Regions from separate parts of the Cytobacillus spongiae genome, predicted to be linked through region 1. Evidence: riboswitches for the same ligand, from Rfam matches in the RefSeq annotation. Region 1 holds a riboswitch; each other region holds the start of a gene.
The links. A riboswitch is a leader RNA that binds a small molecule or an ion and turns the genes downstream of it on or off. The one in region 1 is predicted to bind cobalamin.

Region 1 (5,309 bases):
GAACGGTTTATGGCAAACATAAACAAAGGAACTTCCTTTCCAAGTTACTTATTGTATTACGGTTTCATACATATATTAATTATTCACAGCCATTCTTCCGAGTGCCCCATCCTCAACCAAGAGATCCTGTAGGTCATACATGGAGATTGGAAACATAGGAAATCCATAGACATATGGAGTTATTTCGTATAATTGAAAATAAATGACTAGTATTTTATCAGCAATATAAAAATTTTGATTCGGTCTAATTTCAGTAAAATCTCCTAGTGTTTGAATCTTCCTATCATTTATTTGATTCTTGATGATTTTCGATAGCCTTTTTACATAATCACTTCCCGGTCTAAATAAGCTTTCTATCGTACATTTCTGTTTCTTTTTCAGATCAAATGTAAGAGATTGAATGAGGGTCATTCCGTGGGCAGCTTGATTATGATACGTATAGTTGGTTAAGGATAAACTTAGCACTTGACGCTGATTATTTTTTATTTCATATGAGCCCAGCATTTCCTTTACCGTTGACGGCTCCTCTCCTGCTTGTTCATTAATTAGCTTTTGAGTTTGAGAAACAATATCACGATTGATTTGGTGTTCAAATATGATTTCTTTCATACCAAAAATATGCGGATAATATACATTTTCTCTAGTTCCATCACTAACCATTCTTGTTGAAACTGCAACTGGAAATGTCATCGTCATGATGAATCCTCCTTCATAATCGCTGTTCCACACATTGTATTCTATACAGAACAAGGTTATGAGGAGGACTTATTGTAACAAGTATGATAATGACTCTCTTGTTTTATTTTTTCATACGAATTAATAAAGCAGCTATAAATAGGATAACTGCAATTAATAGTGCGGTTCCAGTACCTATTGAAGTAAATAGACTTAAGAGAATAATGATTACCCCGAGTAAAATTAATGTATTTGCCATTTGAATCTCCTCCATTCATAAATTCACTAGCATTTTTGTTTTCTTACTTGAATCTCTTATTCCCCCATTCATATAAGCAATAAACTTTTATATGAAAAATAACACTCTTTTTCATTTGGATCATACATATTCTATCGTCACATGACACAAACTACTAGAAAAAAATGGGTGGAGGATTTTATGGCATTTGTTATTTTTTTCTTTATCTCATGGTTTGTCATCGCGCTATTTGCCGTTACGAAGAAAAGTCTTTCGTTGTCTGCGAATACATTTGTTTTTCTTGTTGTATTAATCTTTAGTGTAAATTTCACCTGGATAATCGTCGATGAATTTGAGTGGGTAACAGTAGCCGAGAAAGCTTTACCCTATACGGCATATCTACTAACTAGAACTATCATCGTCCCTTTTGTTCTGCTATTGCATGTGAATTTTTACAATAATGCGGGAAATACTTCAAAGAAGGTCATAGTTATATTGGCGGCTGTTATATCACTATTATTTGTCAGTGTCCTCTCTCGTTCTTTAGGTATTACAGAATACATGGAATGGAATTATGGATATAGTGCCCTTTATTATCTATTTTTGAACGGAGTGGCTATACTTACATCTAAGCTTTACAAGTGGCTCTCTAGGAATGAGGTGAGCTTCTCATGATGCTTTGGGAATCCTTTGATCAAAATGAAATCTATATACTACTCTTATTCTCTGTTGCCTTAGGAGCTTTTCTGTTGTTTAAAAAGATTCTTCCCAGGTATATCACAATATTATTTTTAACGTGGGGCTTTGCGAGCTCTCTCTTATTTGATTTCACCATTGGCGGAGGATTTCATGACTACTATAAAGTAAACGACTCCAATCATTACGAGCTCTTTGATTTAATCACTTACTTTTCCTTTTCGTTTTTCGGCTATTTCTTTGTGTATTTTTATGAGAAATTTGCTATACAAAAAGTTACATTTATCCCCTATATCCTAGGCTGGACAGTTATCGGTTTAACGATGGAAAAATTGTCAACTATTATGGGTGTCATCCATTACCAAGATGGATATAGTATTCAATTCTCTGTAGTCGTATTTTTAATTGTACAGACCACAACGGCCCTGTATTATGAGCTAGTTAAGCGGAATTCAATATCTCCTGAAGGCAATTAGCTAACATTTGTTTAGATGGAAAAGAGCTTCTTCGGAAGCTCTTTTCCACCACATTCTGTTCTGAGCTTTCTCTAGCAACAGGGTCAAAGCAAATTGAAACCCACAAACGAGATTAATGTCCCTAGGTTTACCTAAAGCCCAACATCAATCCTTAAACAGCTTTCGTGACTCTTCTGGAACAAACACAACTTCTTGGATTTTATGGTCAGATGTTAGGTTGAGTAGCACCATTTCACCATTACTAAATTTCAGTAACTCGTAGGTCTGGAAACTCGTAGCACTGCTCATTCGTTGATATACTTGGTTTAGCACTTGTTCTGATAGTTGGTGCTCTCTTCCATCAGCAATGTAAGGCGAAATAATCTTTATATTATTCGTTCGAGCCGCTTCTTTAAACTGGATGCCTACTTCAACTGGACCTACTTTAGCGAACAGCACCTGATGGATGAGTAAATAGCATGAAGTTAAGACAGATAGATAACACCAAGACGGTTTTTCTTCGATTCATGTTTCATCACCCAAACTCATTTTCCCATTTATACCCTATAATCAACAGATATTTCAGACTTCTACTTTATTGCTTGGCTAATTTCTTAAACTCCTGATATTGTTCAGCCGTAATGCTACTTCCAATTCTAGCCATCATAAAGTTGGTTTCATAGAGGGCAATATCAGGATCTGTTGTTTCAAATTCGATGAATTCTGCTGACTTTAGTACATTTTTCAGAATTCTGCTATAAGGAAGCGGATCTCCATCTGTCATTCCCAGATCCCAGTGCCAACAATACTCCAATGACACAATGATAGATTGTACCATTTCATCTTCCTCAAATAACCCTTGTATAAGCCTTTTTCCTAGTCCTAAATTTCGAAAGGAAGGTGCTACCTCCATCACACCTACCATTTTAAGGTAGGGGAGTTTATGCCAGCGCTCATCCTCTTCTGGTGGAAGAATAATGGTGTATCCTACAATATAGTGCCCGGAGACAGCTAGGGTCATCATTGCATTTCCCCTCTCGATCGCCTTAATCATAGCCATTTGCTGATTTTCTGCTGGACGAAATCGGTTTAATTGTTCATGAAACGGAATCGTTTGTAACCTTCCTTTCATCTCCATTTGATCTTTAATCAACTCTACTTTCATAGTTCATCCCCCATTTCCATGAGGCAGAAAAAAACCACCTCTCTAATAAGAGAGATGGAAGATACACAACGTAGATTCATTAGCAAACAGACCTGTCGTCCCGCCAACACACCTCGTTGCATCTTCCTAGCTCCCGAAGAAGATACGACACATAAATAAGGCAGGTCTCCTGACTTGTGTTTCCTCCTACTCTAAGCCCTTCCCATCAGAAGACAGTGGCATGCTTATTTCGTCAACACTTACAGTTGCGGGAACAGTCCTGGATTTTCACCAGCTTCCCTTTTAAGTCCAAGTGGACACCTTATCTACCGGTAATATCATTATTTCATGTTGATACATTCTTTAAAAATATTGAATTTCCTGCCTATGAATAGGACTTTATCTATTCTTTGCCATTCTGTAATTTTTTCACCGATAAAAAATGCTGATACGCTCTAATCCTTTTATTAAGCTGATAAATTAATGGCCATGATAAGAGAAGAATCAATAACGCATAGCCATAAAATGCAGCTTCAAAGATGATGGCCCATCCACCGAAGAACAAATTCCCCATTAAATATATGAATAAAATTAACAATGACGTAATCATGTATTTTGTAATAAATGGAATCTTGCTACTTGTAAGTACTTTTACATGAACCCAAACAGAAATCACACAAGAAACCATGGCAATCACCATACTAAAGAAATAGCTTTCTACGGATGAAAATAAATTTTCTCCCATTAGAAAAAGAACGATTGCTCGGATCACCATACCTAAAACAGCTGATATGATAATTGCTTCTATAAAATATTTTTTCATCGCATCTTACCTCATTCCTAAAAACTCTTTAAACGGTCCAACAAAGCTTTTGGAAACTTCCACTTCTTTTTTTGAATGAACAAATTTGAGAAGCAGTCTGCGATTGAACCAAGGAATTATTTTCGCAACGGAATCAATGTTAACGATAAAGGAACGGTTTACTTTAATAAACCGTTCATTTGGCAAACGTTCCTCCAGTTGATAGAGTTTTTCTTTTAAACGATATACCTCTTTTGCTGTATGACATAATACGGCAGAATCCACTGCTTCAAAGTACAATACTTGCTCATGGTCAATCACATAAAATTCCTCATTGTGACTTCCAATAATTTTTGATGTAGCTGAGGTAGGGGCGAATGGCTTTAGAATTTCACCTAGCCTGTTCAGATCGTTCGGGTCGAACACAATGCATGGTAAAAAACCGCTATGAAGTCCCTCCTCCACCATGTAAAGATCCGCTTCTCGATAGATTTCTATTCCATATGGTTTTAATCGATTGATTAATTCCTCACGAATTTCATTTCTGCAAACAAGACCTACTCGCATTATAACTCCTTAATGATTCAGCTTTTTTCTTCGCTCCAAGCGATGTATATATACGATGGTTAGAGCTAATATCAGTATAATACAGCCAACCAAATATTTCCCGAACAATGAGTAAAAGGTCGTCACACCTTCTGTCGGAACGTGCCCCCTCATGACCCAGTGGTCTGTTGAGAAATGGTCCATTTTCGTTAAAACCTGACCTTTGTAATCGGTAATCATCGACATACCATTAACGGTTTGCGTAACAACATTCGCCCCGTTCTCAATCCCTCTGAAGTTTCCAACGATCGTATGGTAGGGAGAAAGTTCTCTCCAATCAGCAGATGGAATAAACAAGATATCTACCTTAAGCTCTCCAATTTGATCAACCACTGCAGGAAAATCCTTATCCCAGCATATAATCCCCGAAAGCCGGCCATATTCCGTATCAACGGTGGTCAATTCCTTATTCCCCATGACCGTATTTTCTACCGCATTGCCCCCATATTTATAATGCTCTAATGCTACATCTCCTTCAGGGTTAATGATATATAAGACATTTTCATTCGGTTCTTCCTCCGCTGTGAATATATAGGGAACGGTTAAAATGTAGACCTGATACTTCCTTGCAACCTTTTTTAGCTTATCTAAATACATGGATGTCTGTGATTCATCTATAACGATGACACCCTCTGAATGATGAATAATTTTGGCACCTGATTTTGCCTCAGCAACCGTCAATTCTAGCAGCCC
Region 2 (5,309 bases), on a different replicon from region 1:
AATAAAGGGTCCCCATCTTCATTCCCCCTCTCCATCATTCCCTCATGTGATCCCAATACCGTTTGACGGCTTTTTTCGTTACCTCATACACCCCACGTCCTATTAACTTCCCTATTGGTGTAATCGACCCGGCAAATGGTTCAAGCTCCCCATTTTGACTGGAAGCTATCAGGATGCTATCAGTGGGAGTGCCTGTTGCTAACTGTCCAGTCCTTCTGTCCTTCACGTTCATATCATGAAGTGCCCTCACTTTAGCTTCTGTTGAGGTTACAAGGGCTTCTATATAAGCTTCATCTGACAGGTTGCCGTTGATAAACACCCATGTATTGATCGTGCCCGGTTTAAAACCGGTCTCATACCGATAACTTGTTGACACATCAATGGCATTCCCCACACCTGCCGTGACGACGACGAAAACAGATTTCCCGTTCCCTTCAAATTGGTCGAATACCACATGATGTAATGGAAGGGCGGTCATCATTCCAATACAGAAAGAAGGGTCAAGGCCTTCATTCGAAATGAACCTTTTCATGTCCTTTTGATAATCTGAGCAATCATAATCCCCGGGGACTCTTCGATTAATGAAGTTCTTGTACCAGCCAATTCCAGCCCCGATGATTCCAGAAGACATACATTTGAGAGGTAGGGGAGAAGCAAAATGAATATACTCTTCACTCACTTCGAGAAGACTCTCATTTAACGTAAGGGCTCCTACATCTCTATCTCCTTTTTCCGGGACAATGACCATTTGAGGTTTTGCAACCAGTGGATGAGCCTGCTTTTGGACCTTGGTATGATACACTCCTTCAATATGTTCCTCCTTCAGGACCTCTTCGGGGTGATGGAGAAGTCTTGTTTTTCCTTTCTCTAGGAGAAGCAGTCGATCACAGTAAAGACTAGCTAGATTTAAATCATGAAAGATAGCAATGACAGTCAGTTTTTCTTCTACCGTTTGTTGTTTGATCAAATCCAGCAGGGATTTCTGATAGGCAAGATCCAGGTGATTTGTAGGTTCATCTAGCAACAGGACCTGAGGTTCCTGAGCAAGGGCCTGGGCAAGGAATACCCGCTGCCGTTCCCCTCCAGACAGCTCATGGAGGTACCTGTGCTGAAAAGAAGCAATGCCAGTTTGCTCCATCACCTTCTCAACGATTTCGGTATCCCTTTCAGTCATCCCCTTTAAAAACCCTTTCTGGTGTGCATAACGCCCCAGCATCACAGTCTCCCTCACTTCATATGAGAAGGTTTCCGTCGAAATCTGGGGAAGTACCGCAACATGTGTGGCTAATTCTCTTGAAGAGTAATGATGAAGTTGTTTTCCTTTTAACGTGATGTTTCCTTCCAATAAGGGTAGAAGTCCTGTCATCGCTTTTAACAGTGTGGTCTTTCCACTCCCGTTAGGACCGAGGATTCCAAAGAATTCTCCCTTGTCTATGTGAAAGTTCATGTCCTCTACAATTTTCTTTTCGCTGTATCCTACTGAGACACCTTTGACATCCATCATGATGTAAGACCTCTTTTCTTTAATAGGATATAGGCAAACATAGGAGCGCCAATCAAAGATGTTATCACGCCGATAGGAAGTTCTGTCGGCGCAATAATGGTTCTTGAGATAAGATCTGCCAGCACCAGAAACCCACCTCCTATAATGATCGACAAGGGAAGTAAATGCCGATGATCATGACCTGCGATTCTTCTAAGAAAATGAGGGATCACAAGACCCACGAATCCAATGGTCCCTGAAACGGCAACCGCAGCTCCGGTCAGGATGCTTCCAGCGATCAATATGATGAGCTTCCTCTTATGTACAGATATCCCGATATGGTGTGCCTGTTCTTCTCCGAAGCTCATGCCATTCAATTCTTTACCGTTAAAGATCAATAAGATTACTCCCATGATGAAAAAGGGGAATATAATCGCTATATAGTCCCACCCTCTCATCGAAACGCTTCCGAGCAGCCAGCCGATGATTTGCCTTAACTCTTCTCCTGTCAGGGCGATCATTAAGGAAATGAGGGATCCTAAGAATGAACTGAATATGATTCCCGTCAAGATGATGGTTTCGACTTTCATGGTCCTCTCCACTTTTTGTGCAAACCATAAAACAATAAACACAGTGATAATTGAACAGACAATACTGAAAAAGGGAAGTGTAAACTTCCCAATGAACGGAATGCTCCAATTAAAGAACAATGTAATAACAGCCCCTACAGATGCTCCTGAAGATACTCCCAATGTATATGGATCTGCCAATGGATTTCGCAAAAGGCCTTGGAAAGAGGCACCGGCGATGGCCAGTGAACTTCCAACCAGTAGTGCGAGTATCACCCGGGGCAATCTGATAGAATATACAATGTTTGTATACATTGGATCGATTTCATCAGGTAATCTGAAACCGATCCATTTTGCTCCAAGGATCAACAATATATCCTTGGCAGGTACAGAAATAGTACCTATGGATATACCAGCAAGGATTGCCATCAATAAGAACACTATAGCCAGTCCGTATGTTATCCATATTTTATTCTGCAAATAACTCCGGATAGATCGACTTTGCAACTTCCTCTACTCCTTCAACCAATCTCGGACCAGTACGTGTGACCAGGTCTGAATGTACGTCACGTACTTCATCATTCTTAACTGCATTCACATCTTTCCATCCTTCCCGGTTCATCACTTGTTCTTTAGGGTTTTCGCTATAATATCCGTAGGTTGTGATAATGGTGTCCGGATTAGATGCAATGACTGCTTCCTGATTCACCTGTACCCATCCTTCCTGGTCACTCATTACATTTTCAGCATTCACAAGTGTAAGCATTTGATCAATGAATGTATTCTTTCCAGTCGAATAGATGTCCGGTGCAGGGGAAACTTCCACATACACACGTTTCTTTTCCGTTACTTTACTTGTCTCATCCTTTATGGATTCAAGGTCCGTTTGCATGCGGGAAATGATGGATTCTGCTTCCTCTTTCTTCCCAACGAGAACCCCAATGTTTTCCATCGTGGTATATACTTCCTCAAAGCTAGTGGCATCTTGGACAATATATACTGTCACACCGGCATTTCGGAGCTGATCTAACCCCTCTTCTGCCGAGATAGCGGTGGATTCATGAGCAAGAACCAAGTCCGGATCTAGACTGATGATTTTTTCCACATTAAACTCCATCCCACCGATTTTCTCTTTATCAGCTGCTTCCTCGGGATAATTATCGAAATCCGATACTCCTACAATTTCCTCGTTTAAACCGAGCTCGAATAGTATTTCTGTATTACTCGGGATCAATGACACAATATGCTTAGGTTGCTCCTCAAGCGTCACTTTATTATCAAGGGCGTCATTTAGTGAAATGGGAAAATCAGATTGTTCCTTACTGACCTCTTCATTCTCTTTTTCTTTTTTTACATTTTCACTTTCGGCTCCGCAACCTGATAGGATCCCAAAAGTAAGTAAGAGTGCGAATATGACTTTGATCGAGTGTTTCATGCTTTTTCTCCTCCTGTGACGATACGTTTAGTCAGACAAAAAACATCTCCAGCGGGGCCAGAGATGTTGTGTAAGATGCATAGATATGATTCATTTTGTCAAACATGCACATTACACCTTTCTATCCGCGTAGATTTGGTGCGAAAGACATTAGGCAGGTCTCCTGGCTCATGGTCATTGTTTGCTGCACCTTCCCATACCCTTTGGTACAGTGGCATTCACACAGCTCACTTCCATTTACAGTGGCGGGACCGCGTTGGAATTACACCAACTTCCCTTTTAAGAAGCTAAAACTTTCTTTGAACTTCAGCTTCACCTAATCTCATATCGTATGTAATTGTTCCGTTCACATGAATTATACACAAGTTCGGTTGGTTAGTGAATTCCTTTTTTGAAAAATTTGTTGAATGATAGGTAGGTTTGAGCCTGCATGCTTAATATATCAATTGTGTGTAAAAAATAGTGAACGGCAATGAGATGGTACCGAGTTATCCCCCTTGAAAGTACGACCTTCCCCTAAGCTGAGGGGGCTTGTTCGAATTCAATGCACATTCTAGTGGACAAAGAAATGGAGACACTTTGTTTAAAACAGCATGATATAACATAATGGTTATAAGAGCCGAACTAAAAGATTGTCGCCTCTTCACTTTCATGATAGAATCTTTCTCATGCTATTGCTTTACTACTTTAGAGCGACATATGATGGGGGTTTTTGTAAATGAGTGATAAGATTGAGATCGCCACTTTTGCCGGAGGTTGTTTTTGGTGTATGGTAAAACCATTTGATGAATTGCCGGGTATTGTGGATGTGGTATCCGGTTATTCAGGGGGTCATCTTGAAGATCCGACCTATGAAGAGATTAAAGCTGGTCACAGCGGACATTATGAAGTTGTTCAAATCACCTTCGATCCCTCTCTCTTCCCATATGAAAGATTATTGGAACTGTATTGGCCTCAAATTGATCCAACAGATGATGGAGGTCAATTCCATGACCGGGGTGATCAATATCGCACAGCTATTTTCTACCATAACGAACGTCAAAAGAAAGAAGCGGAGATGACGAAGAAACAAATAGAGGAAAGTGGCCGATTTAAAAAACCGATTGTCACCCAAATCCTGCCTGCATCTACATTCTATCCCGCTGAAGACTATCATCAAAAATTCTATAAAAAGAATCCAGCTGAATATAAAGAAGACCGGGTTAAATCAGGGCGTGACGAATTTATAGAAGATCATTGGCAATAAACAGTAGACAGGTGGATGATGACAAATTTCGGTGTATGTCCGGAGAATGAAATGAGTTTCTTTCGCCAAACTAATTGGCAGGAAGGAGTTTTTAGATATGAAGAAACAAGACGATTTCAGAGAAGATAAAGAGACCGTCATAGGGATTGAAGGTCCAGGAAAAGTAGTGAATTTCTTTGATCCTTACCCGGATAAAGAGGATGCAAAGGTGAATAATTCTGATTCTGTAAATGCACAATTGAAGGAATGAGATGAAAAGCCGGAGGGAAGGCAGCCAAGCCACCCCTCCGGCTTTTTTTATCCAATATAACGATTGACCTTCACCTGTTCGTCTATAATCAATTCTGCCGTCAGTTGTCCTGAGAGCGTTACCATCGGAACACCTCCACCTGGATGTGTCGACCCTCCCACGAAATACATATTTGAAAGCACTCTGCTTTTATTCGGGATTTTAAATCCTCCATTCAGCTTTCGGTCCGTTACTGTACCGTAGATTGATCCACCGTTAGAACCATACAGGTTTTGAAGGTCATTCGGGGTGAATGAATATTCGTATTCAATATGGTTCCGTAAGTT
Region 3 (5,309 bases), 1.4 Mb from region 1:
TAAAAAATGGGATAAATATATAAACGTAATCCACAAGATAAGAGTATAAAAGCTTAAAAATACTCGATGTATATAGAGATAGCCCATTCCCGGCATAAAGATTGACCAAATGACACTCATAATGGGCGTTCTTTTCTCCAAATAATTAATTTCAAGTGCACTGATCTTGAAATTAACAAAATTTGCGTTTTCCCTGGATGCTAATGTGTGAATGGTATTTAGGCTAACGCATGTTCGGTAACTATCCCATATGGCAAACAGCCATACAGGGATATATAATAGAAACCATTTAATATTAATGATTTCTTTCGCTTGCTCCCATTCTCCTGTAAGAGAAAAAATGATGGCTACATTGATATTCGCATTTGTATTGATTAGGATGACCCATAAGGTTAAGAGGGTAGCTCGGATATATTTGCAGAGATAAAAATGACCGAAGCCAGGGAATAAGGCCGACCAAAAGGCGACGATATACGGATCCTTTTGATGGATAATTGTTGTTCCTGTGATGCTAACATATGCGATTTGTCTTCTAGATTGATGAGTAGTGTATGACATTTGGCGACTCCTTTTGATCCTTACTTTTGAATGGAAGACACTCCAATAGCAAAATGTTCCCAAAGTGTCCTTTCGACAAAGTCTAGCTGTTTCTGCTCGCATTCAATAACAAGCACGATTTCTGAAGTTTTTCCTTTTAATAGTCGCTTTTGCTTATGAACAACCTTATGGATATAAACGTCAATTAAAAAACCAATTAAAAATCCAACTGCTGCACCAATCAGCCCCCAATAAATAGGTCCCCATTTTAAATTGAAGCCAATGCTTGCTCCGATAACAGAAAGAGCCGTTCCAAGTGCAGCTCCTTTATCAAATAAACTAACTCCATCTGACTTATGAAGGGTGTCAAATAGCCTGCGTTCTTGTTTGCGATTATCTAATGGGACAGCAAGAATTTGCTCATTGTCGATTCCATATTCTTCAAGTGCAGATAATGCAAGTTCTACATAAGGGGAACTCTCAAAAGTAGAGAATACAAGCATCATCTCACCTTCCTTTCTATGATCTTACTGCCATGTTCTATCCTTATTTTTGCTGTGTGATGCCAATCAAATGCTTTTGATAGGTTTTGCGAAGCCATTGTTTTTGATCAAGGATGTATAATTTATTTTGCTCTACGGTATTTATGTATGCATCATAAATAGCGAACCCATAGACAGATGGAATAAACATAAACCATTCTTTGTTTATCACCTGAATCATTTGGAGAGGGTTTCCTATGAAGAGGTAATAAATGGATTCCAAGAAGTTTGAAAAATAGAATATGATTAAGGTCCATAGCAATAGAAAAAAACTATTAATAATTTGAAAATTATACAGTTGCCCGAGCCCAGGTAAGAGCATGGACCAAAGTACTGCGTTTAGAGGAATGTTTTTATTGTAGTAATTGATGGCCATACCAGAAATGGTGAATCCACTAGAACTTAAATTACTTAACACGGCGATCTTGTTAAGACTAATTGCTGAGCGGTAGCTATCCCATATGGAAAAAAGATAGACAGGGATATAAAGCAACATCCATTGCTTATCGAGGATTTGTCCTGCTTTAGACCAATCGCCAGTAAACGAGTGCACAATAGCAATATTAATATTGGATTGTGTATTTACAAGTATTTCCCACATAAAGAGAATAATTCCTCGGAGATGCTTTCCGAGCAAAATATGTCCAAAACCAGGTAATGCAGCAGACCACCAAGCAATTATATATGGGTTACGTTGATGAATAATATTCGTTCCATATTTGGTTAAAAGAGCTTTTTGAAACCGGGGATGTGTTTGTGAATGATGTGTATTCATAACCCTTCCTTATGCCATGTATGATAGATTAATTGTCATGTATAGATTTCCCCAAGAATGAAAAAAAATCCATAAATAGAGAAAGTGAAGAGATTTTTAAGGAGTAATTGAACGTATATCGTAACTGCTCCAGTATGTGCCTGTAGAACTACTAAAAAATGATTGTCAAATGTTGTAGATTATATTATACTCAAAACAACACAATATTTAGTACAAAGTACTGTTTGTAATACTATATATGGTTAATAACCGTTAATGAAGGTGTCTGAATAGACTTAATAGGGAATCTGGTGGAAATCCAGAACTGTCCCCGCAACTGTAAGCGTGACGAATAAAGTATCCACTGTCGTTTGATGGGAAGGGCTTTTAGTAGGATGATCGCGAGTCAGGAGACCTGCCTTCTTTAAAGCGTGTTATCTTCTTCGGGAATTGGGAAGGTAAAGACGAGGGTATGATGATTAGATAGGTCGATTCGTTATCTATGATATATATTCTGCGCCTTTTATAGCCCATCCTCAATTTGAGTGATGGGCTTTTTATTGTGCAAAACCCAATTCTCCTGCCGCAATAATCGAAAACTATTGTTAGAAAAGAGGAGAAGTATGATCGAACAACTATCTACCGACGTATCTAGAACAATTCAGACGAAGTTAGTTTTACCCCCTGATACAAATCATATGGGAACAATCTTTGGAGGAACGGTTTTGTCGTACATTGACGAAATTGCTGCTGTTGCCGCTATGAAGCATAGTCAAAAAGTCGTTGTAACAGCCTCGATTGATCGAGTCAATTTCCTTTCATCTGCTAGAGTTGGGGATATTTTAACGCTAGAGGGTGTTGTAGTTTACACCGGAAAAACGTCTATGGAGGTCTACGTAAAAGTCGAGTGTGAACATTTAGATACAAGGGAACGTAGGCTAACAACTGAAAGCATGTTAACCATGGTTGCGATTGATGAAAAAGGAAAACCAAGCCAAGTGCCTCAAATCGTTCCGCAAACGGTTAAAGAAAAAGAGCTATATGATCAAGCAAAAGCGAGAAGGATAAAAAGATAATAGGGGGACCAATCATGCAACAGTTGAAATCAGACTTAAATCAAGTCTTAGAAACAGTAAAGCGTTTTTCAATTGAATACGGTGTCAATACATCAGACCTCGAGGAGGAGTTAATTGGAAAAAATTCATCTTCAATCCAAGAAGCAGCTTTATACTATGCATTGAATGAAATATCAATGGATAAGCCCAATTGGACGTACCTAGCTGCTAGAGTATACATACAAAGCTTGTATGAAAAGGTGGCAGCAGTGAGGGGGTATTCTGCTGAAACAAAATACGGGGATTTTTATCGATTAATTCAACATTTAACAGAGATTGGTGTTTATTCACGCGTGATAGTAGAAACATATAGCAAGCCTGAGATTGAAGAGCTAGGAAAGACGATCAATCCGGAGAAAGATTCCTTATTTAATTATATTGGGATCTTCTTGTTAGCCGATCGCTATTTAGCAAAAGATTATGAAAAGAACATCTATGAGCTTCCACAAGAGCGATTTATGTTAATTGCAATGGATTTAATGAGAAATGAATCAAAAGATCAACGATTAGAGCTTGTAAAAGAAGCATACTGGGCATTAAGTAATTTATATATGACCGTCGCAACTCCAACCCTTTCAAATGCAGGTAAGTCATATGGACAGCTGTCTTCTTGTTTTATTGACACAGTGGATGATTCGCTAGATGGAATATATTTAAACAATTGGGATATTGCTCGTTTAAGTAAAGATGGTGGAGGAATTGGCCTTTACTATGGAAAGGTACGAGCGCTAGGTTCAGATATTAAGAAGTTTAAAGGGAATTCATCTGGCGTAGTTCCTTGGATTCGGTTAGTGAATGACACAGCTGTGAGTGTGGATCAGCTTGGTCAGAGGCAAGGGGCAATTGCCGTCTATTTAGATGTGTTTCATAAGGATATTATGAATGGATTCCTCGATTTGAAGACAAATAATGGGGACGAACGCCGGAAGGCACATGACATTTTTACAGGTGTTACAATTCCGGATTTATTTATGAAAAAGCTGCAAGAGCTTGATGAAAATGGAAGAAGCATTGGGGAATGGCATACATTTTGTCCGCATCAGGTAAAGCAAATAATGGGATGGAAGGATGAAAATGGACAGGCTTTAGGACTTGAAGATTTCTACGATGAAACAGACCGTAAGTGGTTTACTGACAAATATATAGAAGCGATGAATCACCCACTTCTGCCTCGCAAAACGTACCGTGCAATGGATATAATGGCAAGAATAATGGTCGCACAACTTGAATCAGGTACACCTTATATGTTTTATCGTGATGAAGTTAATCGACAAAATCCGAATAAGCATCTAATGGGAATAGGGAAAACATCTATCTACTGTAGTAATTTATGCACGGAAATTACACAAAATATGTCTCCTACAACGATCCAGAATGAATACGAAGATGAAGAAGGAAATATCGTAATCGTAAGAAAACCAGGGGACTTTGTCGTATGCAATCTCTCGTCCATTCATCTTCCAAATGCAGTGAAGGCAGAGGTGTTGGATCGATTGATACGGATTCAAGTTCGAATGCTAGATAATGTAATTGATATAAACCATCTAAGTGTAGGCCAAGCTAGAAAAACAAATGAAACGTATCGAGCAATTGGGCTAGGGACGTTTGGCTGGCATCATTTACTCGCAGTAAATGGAATCCATTGGGAGTCCGAAGAAGCGGTCGCATATGCGGATAAGCTGTATGAAGACATTGCCTATCATGCCATTCAATCTTCCATGGAAATGGCAAAAGAAAAAGGAGCATATGCAAGATTCGAAGGCTCTGAATGGGAAACAGGGACATATTTTAACCGGAAGGGCTATACATCAGCTAGATGGGAAAATCTAAAAGAAGATATACAACAATATGGAATGCGAAATGGCTGGTTACTTGCGGTTGCCCCGAATTCCTCAACTGCAAAGATTGGTGGTTCAACCGATGGAATTGATCCGTTGTATGCGGTTGAATTTGCAGAAGAAAAGAAGAACTTCAAGTTTAAAGTGACTGCTCCAGAGCTCACGCACAATACGTATCCATACTATATGAAAGCACGCCATGAGCTAAACCAGCATTGGAGTATTAGACAAAATGCAGCTAGACAACGACATATTGACCAATCGATCAGCTTTAATATATATGTGCGACATGATATTAAAGCGAAAGAATTGCTGCAGCTCCATATAGATGCATGGAAGTTAGGGTTAAAAACAACTTACTATGTAAGAAGTACATCTCAAGGGGAAATTGAAGAATGTGAAGCTTGCCATAGTTAACGCCATCAGTAGCGAAAAGGAGGAATTCAAATGGAAGCCCACCAAGTATTAACTAAAATAAAACTATTAAACCCAGAATATCCGAATAAAGCAACTGGTGTCATCA
Region 4 (5,309 bases), 650 kb from region 1:
TAATTAGACGAACGCGCACGATTGATGGTTTCAACAGTCGCTATATTTTACTAAAATGTTGCTTTTGAACCCTTTAATGAGATGAAGCTGCAGGAACGAACTTATCGCTTATTTTTCTTTAGAAATATCATAATGAGTGAGAATTGTTTTTTTCTAAAGTTCTCATCCCTCAAATAAGATATTTCGAGGAGATTTTGGTAAAATTAAAAAATATGTAGATGAAGGACGGAGCAGCTTGTTGAATTTAGCTGTTTTTTCTAATTGAATGATAGGGCAGAACCCCTTGTGCAGAAGGGATATCTACGTTTTTGGGGGAGGGTCTTGATTGAAGAGAAACCATAATCATATTCGTGAACTTTTGTATCTTCATTTAAATGAAAATGATCAATATGTGATGTCATATGGAATTGAATTTGCGGAATTTGCAGTATCTGTGCCTGAAAAGCTTAACAACCTCTTGCTTTTAAAGCATCGCTTTGATGAAGGGGATTTTAATTTACATACCCTCCATGAATTTGTTCCAGCGGATAAAGTGAGTAAATTAATTGAGGAAGATGTTTACGGGTATGGAGACTTTTGCTGGATTGATTTTGAAGAGGTGGAGGGGTTAAATCAGCTACCAGGTCAAGAGCTAGCCGAGCTCCTTTATCTAAGTCATTTAAAGGAGCATTTGCGCTTGCCGTTTTACAACCATTTAAATAATAAATATGCCTACTTAGCTCACGATGATGGGTGGTTTAATAAAACCTACTACAGAGATATGAATGCGTTCTATTATATGGTCGGAAACGTCATCTCAAGTAAAATGGGAGAAATGAAGCTAGAGAAATCACTACTTGGATTTAAGAAAAGGAAGTCGTTTCCAGCCGTCCCTGATGAGGTAATTGTCTCGCTTAAGGATATGATGAAGGAAGGTATTGTCATTTCACTTCGGCATGCAGAGCAGAATCGGTCACGAATCGTCATTCCCATTTGGCTAGTCGGTGATTATGCGAATATGGATGATATGTATGATGCATTTGAAAAAGAAGCCAGCAATAAATGTAATGCAAAGCTCGTTTTCGATAAAAAAGTAAAACAATGGAGAGTCTATACACATCTGTAAAGAGCTTGGCTGCTGTGCCAGGCTTTTTTGCAATTTTTGAGAGAAGTTGATGGTGCAGATTATAGGGGGAATAGAGCGAAAGTGGAAACAATGGAGAAATGATGGTGATAGTGTTGCATTGATCTCTTAGCGGGACTCATTTTTTAACGAAACAATACAATCAATCATTTCCAAGGTAAAGGAGGATTACTAATGAAGGCTAGTATTACATTCCCAGAAATCCTGCAGGAAGCAACGTTTGTTGAAAGGCCGAATCGCTTTATTATTCGGGTGAGAATAGAAGGAGAATCGGACTTAGCAGATGTCCATTTGGCTGACCCTGGGAGGTTAAAGGAGTTGCTCATTCCAGGAAATAAAGTGTGGGTACTTGGCAACAATCACCCGCATCGAAAAACGAAATGGACAGCAGTTTTATGTGAAAACCCAGTCAAAGAAGGCTATATATCTATTAATACAACCTTCCCTAATCAACTCATTGAAATAGCATTAAAGGAAGGGTTGCTTGAGGAGTTTTCTGCTTGGAGGTATATAAGGTCAGAATATACATATGGTCAATCACGCTGGGATTTCTTACTTGAGAATCAAGCAGGGGAGCAGCTTTTATTAGAGGTTAAGAGCGTCACGCTGGCTGAAAATGGGGTAGGGATGTTTCCGGATGCGGTAACTGCTAGGGGGGCGAAGCATGTGAAGGAGCTCGCTCAAATTGTAGAGGAAGGCAAATACCAAACAGCTATCTTATTCGTTGCGCAACGAGATGATGTGGAGCAAGTGACAACAGCTCCTCATATTGATCCTATTTTTTCTCATGCATTAGCTGAGGCAAGTCAGTCAGGGGTAAAGCTCTATGGGAGGGCCTGTCATATTACCCTTGAGGAAATATTCATAGGGCAGCAACTATCAGTAGAAGCACCTATCGTTTCAGATGAACAGAGAAATTTGTAGAATTTTAGAAAAAAGCATTGCAAATTCTGCAAGGCTATAGTGTAATTTTAAGTGATTGGAAAAATAAATAAAAATTGATGAGGTGTCTTTTAAGGGAAGGTAGATGAAACCTCCCCTTTTAAAAAAAGACTTAAAAGGGAAGTTGGTGTAACTCCAACGCGGTCCCGCCACTGTAAATGGGAGCAAGCTACTGATACCACTGTACGGCAAGAAGTACGGGAAGGTGTAGCGTCTGCTATGACCATGAGCCAGGAGACCTGCCTACATCGGATACACTAGTAACCTACGAGGATGGGAAGGTGTGTGACGGTCATATCTATCGGTTTTTTGTATCGATGACGAGTCATACAAGCATCTTCTATTTATGGGAGATGTTTTTTTATTTCCTCAACTCACGTTTTATGAAATAGACAAGGGGGATTAGACATGAAAAAGTGGTATTCAATCGTATTAACTCTTCTATTGGCCGTAGGGATTATGACTGGCTGCGGTACAGAGAAGGAAGATGTAAAGGAAGAGGTACAAACAGAAGCTAATCAAGAAGAAGCTGCCTTTCCTGTTACATTAACAGACGCATTAGATGAAGAAATCGTTATTGAAAAGAAACCAGAGAAAATTGTCTCGCTTATTCCTAGTAATACGGAGATTATTTACGAGCTAGGACTTGGAGAAGAAGTAGTCGGTGTAACTGATTTTGACAATTATCCAGAGGATGCAATGACAAAGGAAAAAATCGGTGGAATGGAGTTTAATGTAGAGAAAATCATCTCTTTAGAGCCAGACCTAGTGTTAGCGCATGCATCAGGTGCACATAATTCAAAAGAAGGATTACAACAATTAAAGGATTCAGGAATACCTGTTTTTGTAGTAGAAGATGCTACAAGCTTCGAAACAACATATGAAACGATTATTACCATTGGCCAAGCGACTGGAGAAAAAGCAAAAGCAGAACAAATGGTTGCGGATATGAAAGCGAAAGTGGAAGAAATTAAAACGAAAGTTGCAGAAGTTTCAGAGGAGAAAAACGTTTTTGTGGAGGTCTCAGGTGCTCCTGAAATCTTTACAGCTGGTAAAAATACATTCATTGATGAAATGCTTTCTATTATTCATGCGAAAAACGTAGCAGGTAATCTAGATGGATGGCCAATGTTGGAACAAGAAACGATTATCTCGTTAAATCCTGAGGTAATTATTACAACTTATGGGTATTATACAGAGAATGCAGTACAACAAGTGCTTGCAAGAGAAGGCTGGCAAGGTGTAAGTGCGATTCAGAATCAACTGGTATTCGATGTTCATTCCGATCTGGTGACTCGCCCAGGTCCTAGACTCGTAGAAGGAGTAGAGGAGCTTGCAAAAACAATCTACCCAGAAGTCTTTAATCAGTAATAAGTTAATTGCATATGTAGTAGCTTGTGGATTCTTCACCACTAGCTTGCTACTTGGAATCTCAATAGGTACTGTTTCAGTACCTATTTTTGACATTATTAAGCTGATCTTGTCAGCGGTTTTTCCAATTGACACTTCTTCTATAGAGGGAATGTATGAAAACATTGTTTTAAATATTCGCTTACCCCGAGTGCTGTTAGCGGGTCTCGTGGGAGCATCTCTTGCGATGGCAGGAGCAGCCTTTCAAGGCTTATTAAGAAATCCATTAGCCGACCCGTATACGCTTGGTGTTTCTTCGGGTGCTTCAGTCGGAGCCGTGTTAACGCTCTTTTTCCAAATAAGCCTTCCTGTTATGGGCTTATATACCTTGCCGATCTTTAGTATTGCCTTTTCGTTTGTGACTGTTTTTGTGGTTCTCTTATTTGCACGAACCATTGAACGCTCGATGAGAGTGGAAACCATAATATTAACGGGCATTATTTTTAGTTCCTTTTTAGGAGCATTGATTTCGTTGATGATCGCTTTAACAGGGGACGAATTAAGACAGATTATTGGCTGGCTTTTGGGAAGTGTGTCTATGAGAGGCTGGGCCTATATTGAGATAATCATTCCGTTCTTTATCATTGGGACGCTTATCTTATTGTTCAATACAAACGAACTCAATGCGATGTCCTTTGGAGAAGAGCGGGCACAGCACTTAGGCGTAAACGTGCAGCGCCGCAAAATGGTTATTCTAATTGCAGGTTCCATTTTAACGGGGGCCGCTGTTGCAGTTTCTGGAACGATTGGATTTGTTGGATTAGTTATTCCTCATTTTGTCAGGCTTTTGTGGGGGCCTGATCATCGCCATTTACTCGTTTTATCCGCAATTATTGGCGCAGGCTTTTTGATTTTGACCGATTTGATATCGAGGACGATTATTTCACCGACTGAGCTACCAATTGGGGTTATAACGGCTATCATTGGAGCACCAGTATTTGCCATGATCTTAATTCGAAGAAAACGAACAGAAAGAAGTGGGTAGCAGATGTTAAAGGTAGAACAGATTGCTGGAGGGTATTCTACTGAATCCGTCGTGGATATGATCACATTTGAAGTTGATAAAGGTGAGTTCTTTGGGATACTTGGTCCGAATGGAAGTGGCAAAACAACTTTATTGAAAATATTGAGCGGCCTATTGCCGTATCGAAAGGGAAGTATCCGTTTAAAGGATAAGGAATTGCAAGCATATTCAGCGAAAGAATTAGCAAAGCTTGTTGCTGTACTTCCTCAGCATGCTTCCCAATCCTTCTCTTATACAGTAAGAGAAACGGTCGCTCTTGGTCGTTATGCCCATCAGAAGGGCTGGTTTCATTCATGGGGAGATGAAGATGAGGCAGTAGTCCAGCAAGTGATGGAGCATACAGGGGTTAAAGCCTTCCAGCATCAAGAAATCAACGAGCTATCAGGTGGAGAAAGGCAACGAGTATTCCTTGCTCAAGCACTTGCTCAGGAACCTGAAATTCTATTATTAGATGAACCTACCAATCATCTTGACCTCTCTTTTCAAAAAGAATTAATGGACTTATTGAAAACGTGGACAAGAGAGTGCCAGTTAACAGTGATCTCCATCTTTCATGACTTGAACTTAGCTGCCCTCTACTGTGACAGACTTCTTCTCTTAGATCATGGAAAAATACATGTAAATGATATTCCGAATGAAGTGCTCAAAGCTGATCGAATTAAAGCGGTCTATCAGACAGATGTAGGAAAGCATTCACATCCGAAGGTACCCGCTCCGCAAATGGTTCTACTTCCTAACTTGGTGAAGCAAACTGAAGTGACTATTATTACGGAACAACTGTTGAAGCAAGAGAAGGAGTATCTGTTACTT

Region 2: linked by a shared signal. The riboswitch ahead of LS684_RS23190 (ABC transporter substrate-binding protein) and the one ahead of LS684_RS04765 (GNAT family N-acetyltransferase) in region 1 are both predicted to bind cobalamin.
Region 3: linked by a shared signal. The riboswitch ahead of LS684_RS11795 (acyl-CoA thioesterase) and the one ahead of LS684_RS04765 (GNAT family N-acetyltransferase) in region 1 are both predicted to bind cobalamin.
Region 4: linked by a shared signal. The riboswitch ahead of LS684_RS01370 (ABC transporter substrate-binding protein) and the one ahead of LS684_RS04765 (GNAT family N-acetyltransferase) in region 1 are both predicted to bind cobalamin.

Annotation. Positions count from the first base shown of each region.
Region 1 is NZ_CP089997.1:904,666-909,974, reverse strand. It holds gene LS684_RS04780 (DUF3298 and DUF4163 domain-containing protein) at 76-696, opposite strand; gene LS684_RS24095 (hypothetical protein) at 800-934, opposite strand; gene LS684_RS04775 (hypothetical protein) at 1,115-1,588, shown strand; gene LS684_RS04770 (hypothetical protein) at 1,585-2,085, shown strand; gene LS684_RS04765 (GNAT family N-acetyltransferase) at 2,660-3,229, opposite strand; cobalamin riboswitch at 3,372-3,548, opposite strand; gene LS684_RS04760 (hypothetical protein) at 3,612-4,031, opposite strand; gene LS684_RS04755 (LytTR family DNA-binding domain-containing protein) at 4,038-4,577, opposite strand; gene LS684_RS04750 (nitrilase-related carbon-nitrogen hydrolase) at 4,587-5,309, opposite strand, start outside.
Region 2 is NZ_CP089998.1:524,339-529,647, forward strand. It holds gene LS684_RS23175 (bifunctional adenosylcobinamide kinase/adenosylcobinamide-phosphate guanylyltransferase) at 1-16, opposite strand, end outside; gene LS684_RS23180 (adenosylcobinamide amidohydrolase) at 35-1,504, opposite strand; gene LS684_RS23185 (FecCD family ABC transporter permease) at 1,501-2,559, opposite strand; gene LS684_RS23190 (ABC transporter substrate-binding protein) at 2,522-3,487, opposite strand; cobalamin riboswitch at 3,624-3,822, opposite strand; gene msrA (peptide-methionine (S)-S-oxide reductase MsrA) at 4,218-4,733, shown strand; gene LS684_RS23200 (hypothetical protein) at 4,831-4,983, shown strand; gene LS684_RS23205 (phytoene desaturase family protein) at 5,031-5,309, opposite strand, start outside.
Region 3 is NZ_CP089997.1:2,335,137-2,340,445, reverse strand. It holds gene LS684_RS11810 (hypothetical protein) at 1-558, opposite strand, end outside; gene LS684_RS11805 (glycine zipper family protein) at 579-1,043, opposite strand; gene LS684_RS11800 (hypothetical protein) at 1,084-1,854, opposite strand; cobalamin riboswitch at 2,097-2,270, shown strand; gene LS684_RS11795 (acyl-CoA thioesterase) at 2,457-2,909, shown strand; gene LS684_RS11790 (ribonucleoside-diphosphate reductase subunit alpha) at 2,924-5,203, shown strand; gene LS684_RS11785 (ribonucleotide-diphosphate reductase subunit beta) at 5,234-5,309, shown strand, end outside.
Region 4 is NZ_CP089997.1:249,944-255,252, forward strand. It holds gene LS684_RS01360 (hypothetical protein) at 326-1,105, shown strand; gene sfsA (DNA/RNA nuclease SfsA) at 1,298-2,047, shown strand; cobalamin riboswitch at 2,111-2,327, shown strand; gene LS684_RS01370 (ABC transporter substrate-binding protein) at 2,474-3,436, shown strand; gene LS684_RS01375 (FecCD family ABC transporter permease) at 3,399-4,460, shown strand; gene LS684_RS01380 (adenosylcobinamide amidohydrolase) at 4,464-5,309, shown strand, end outside.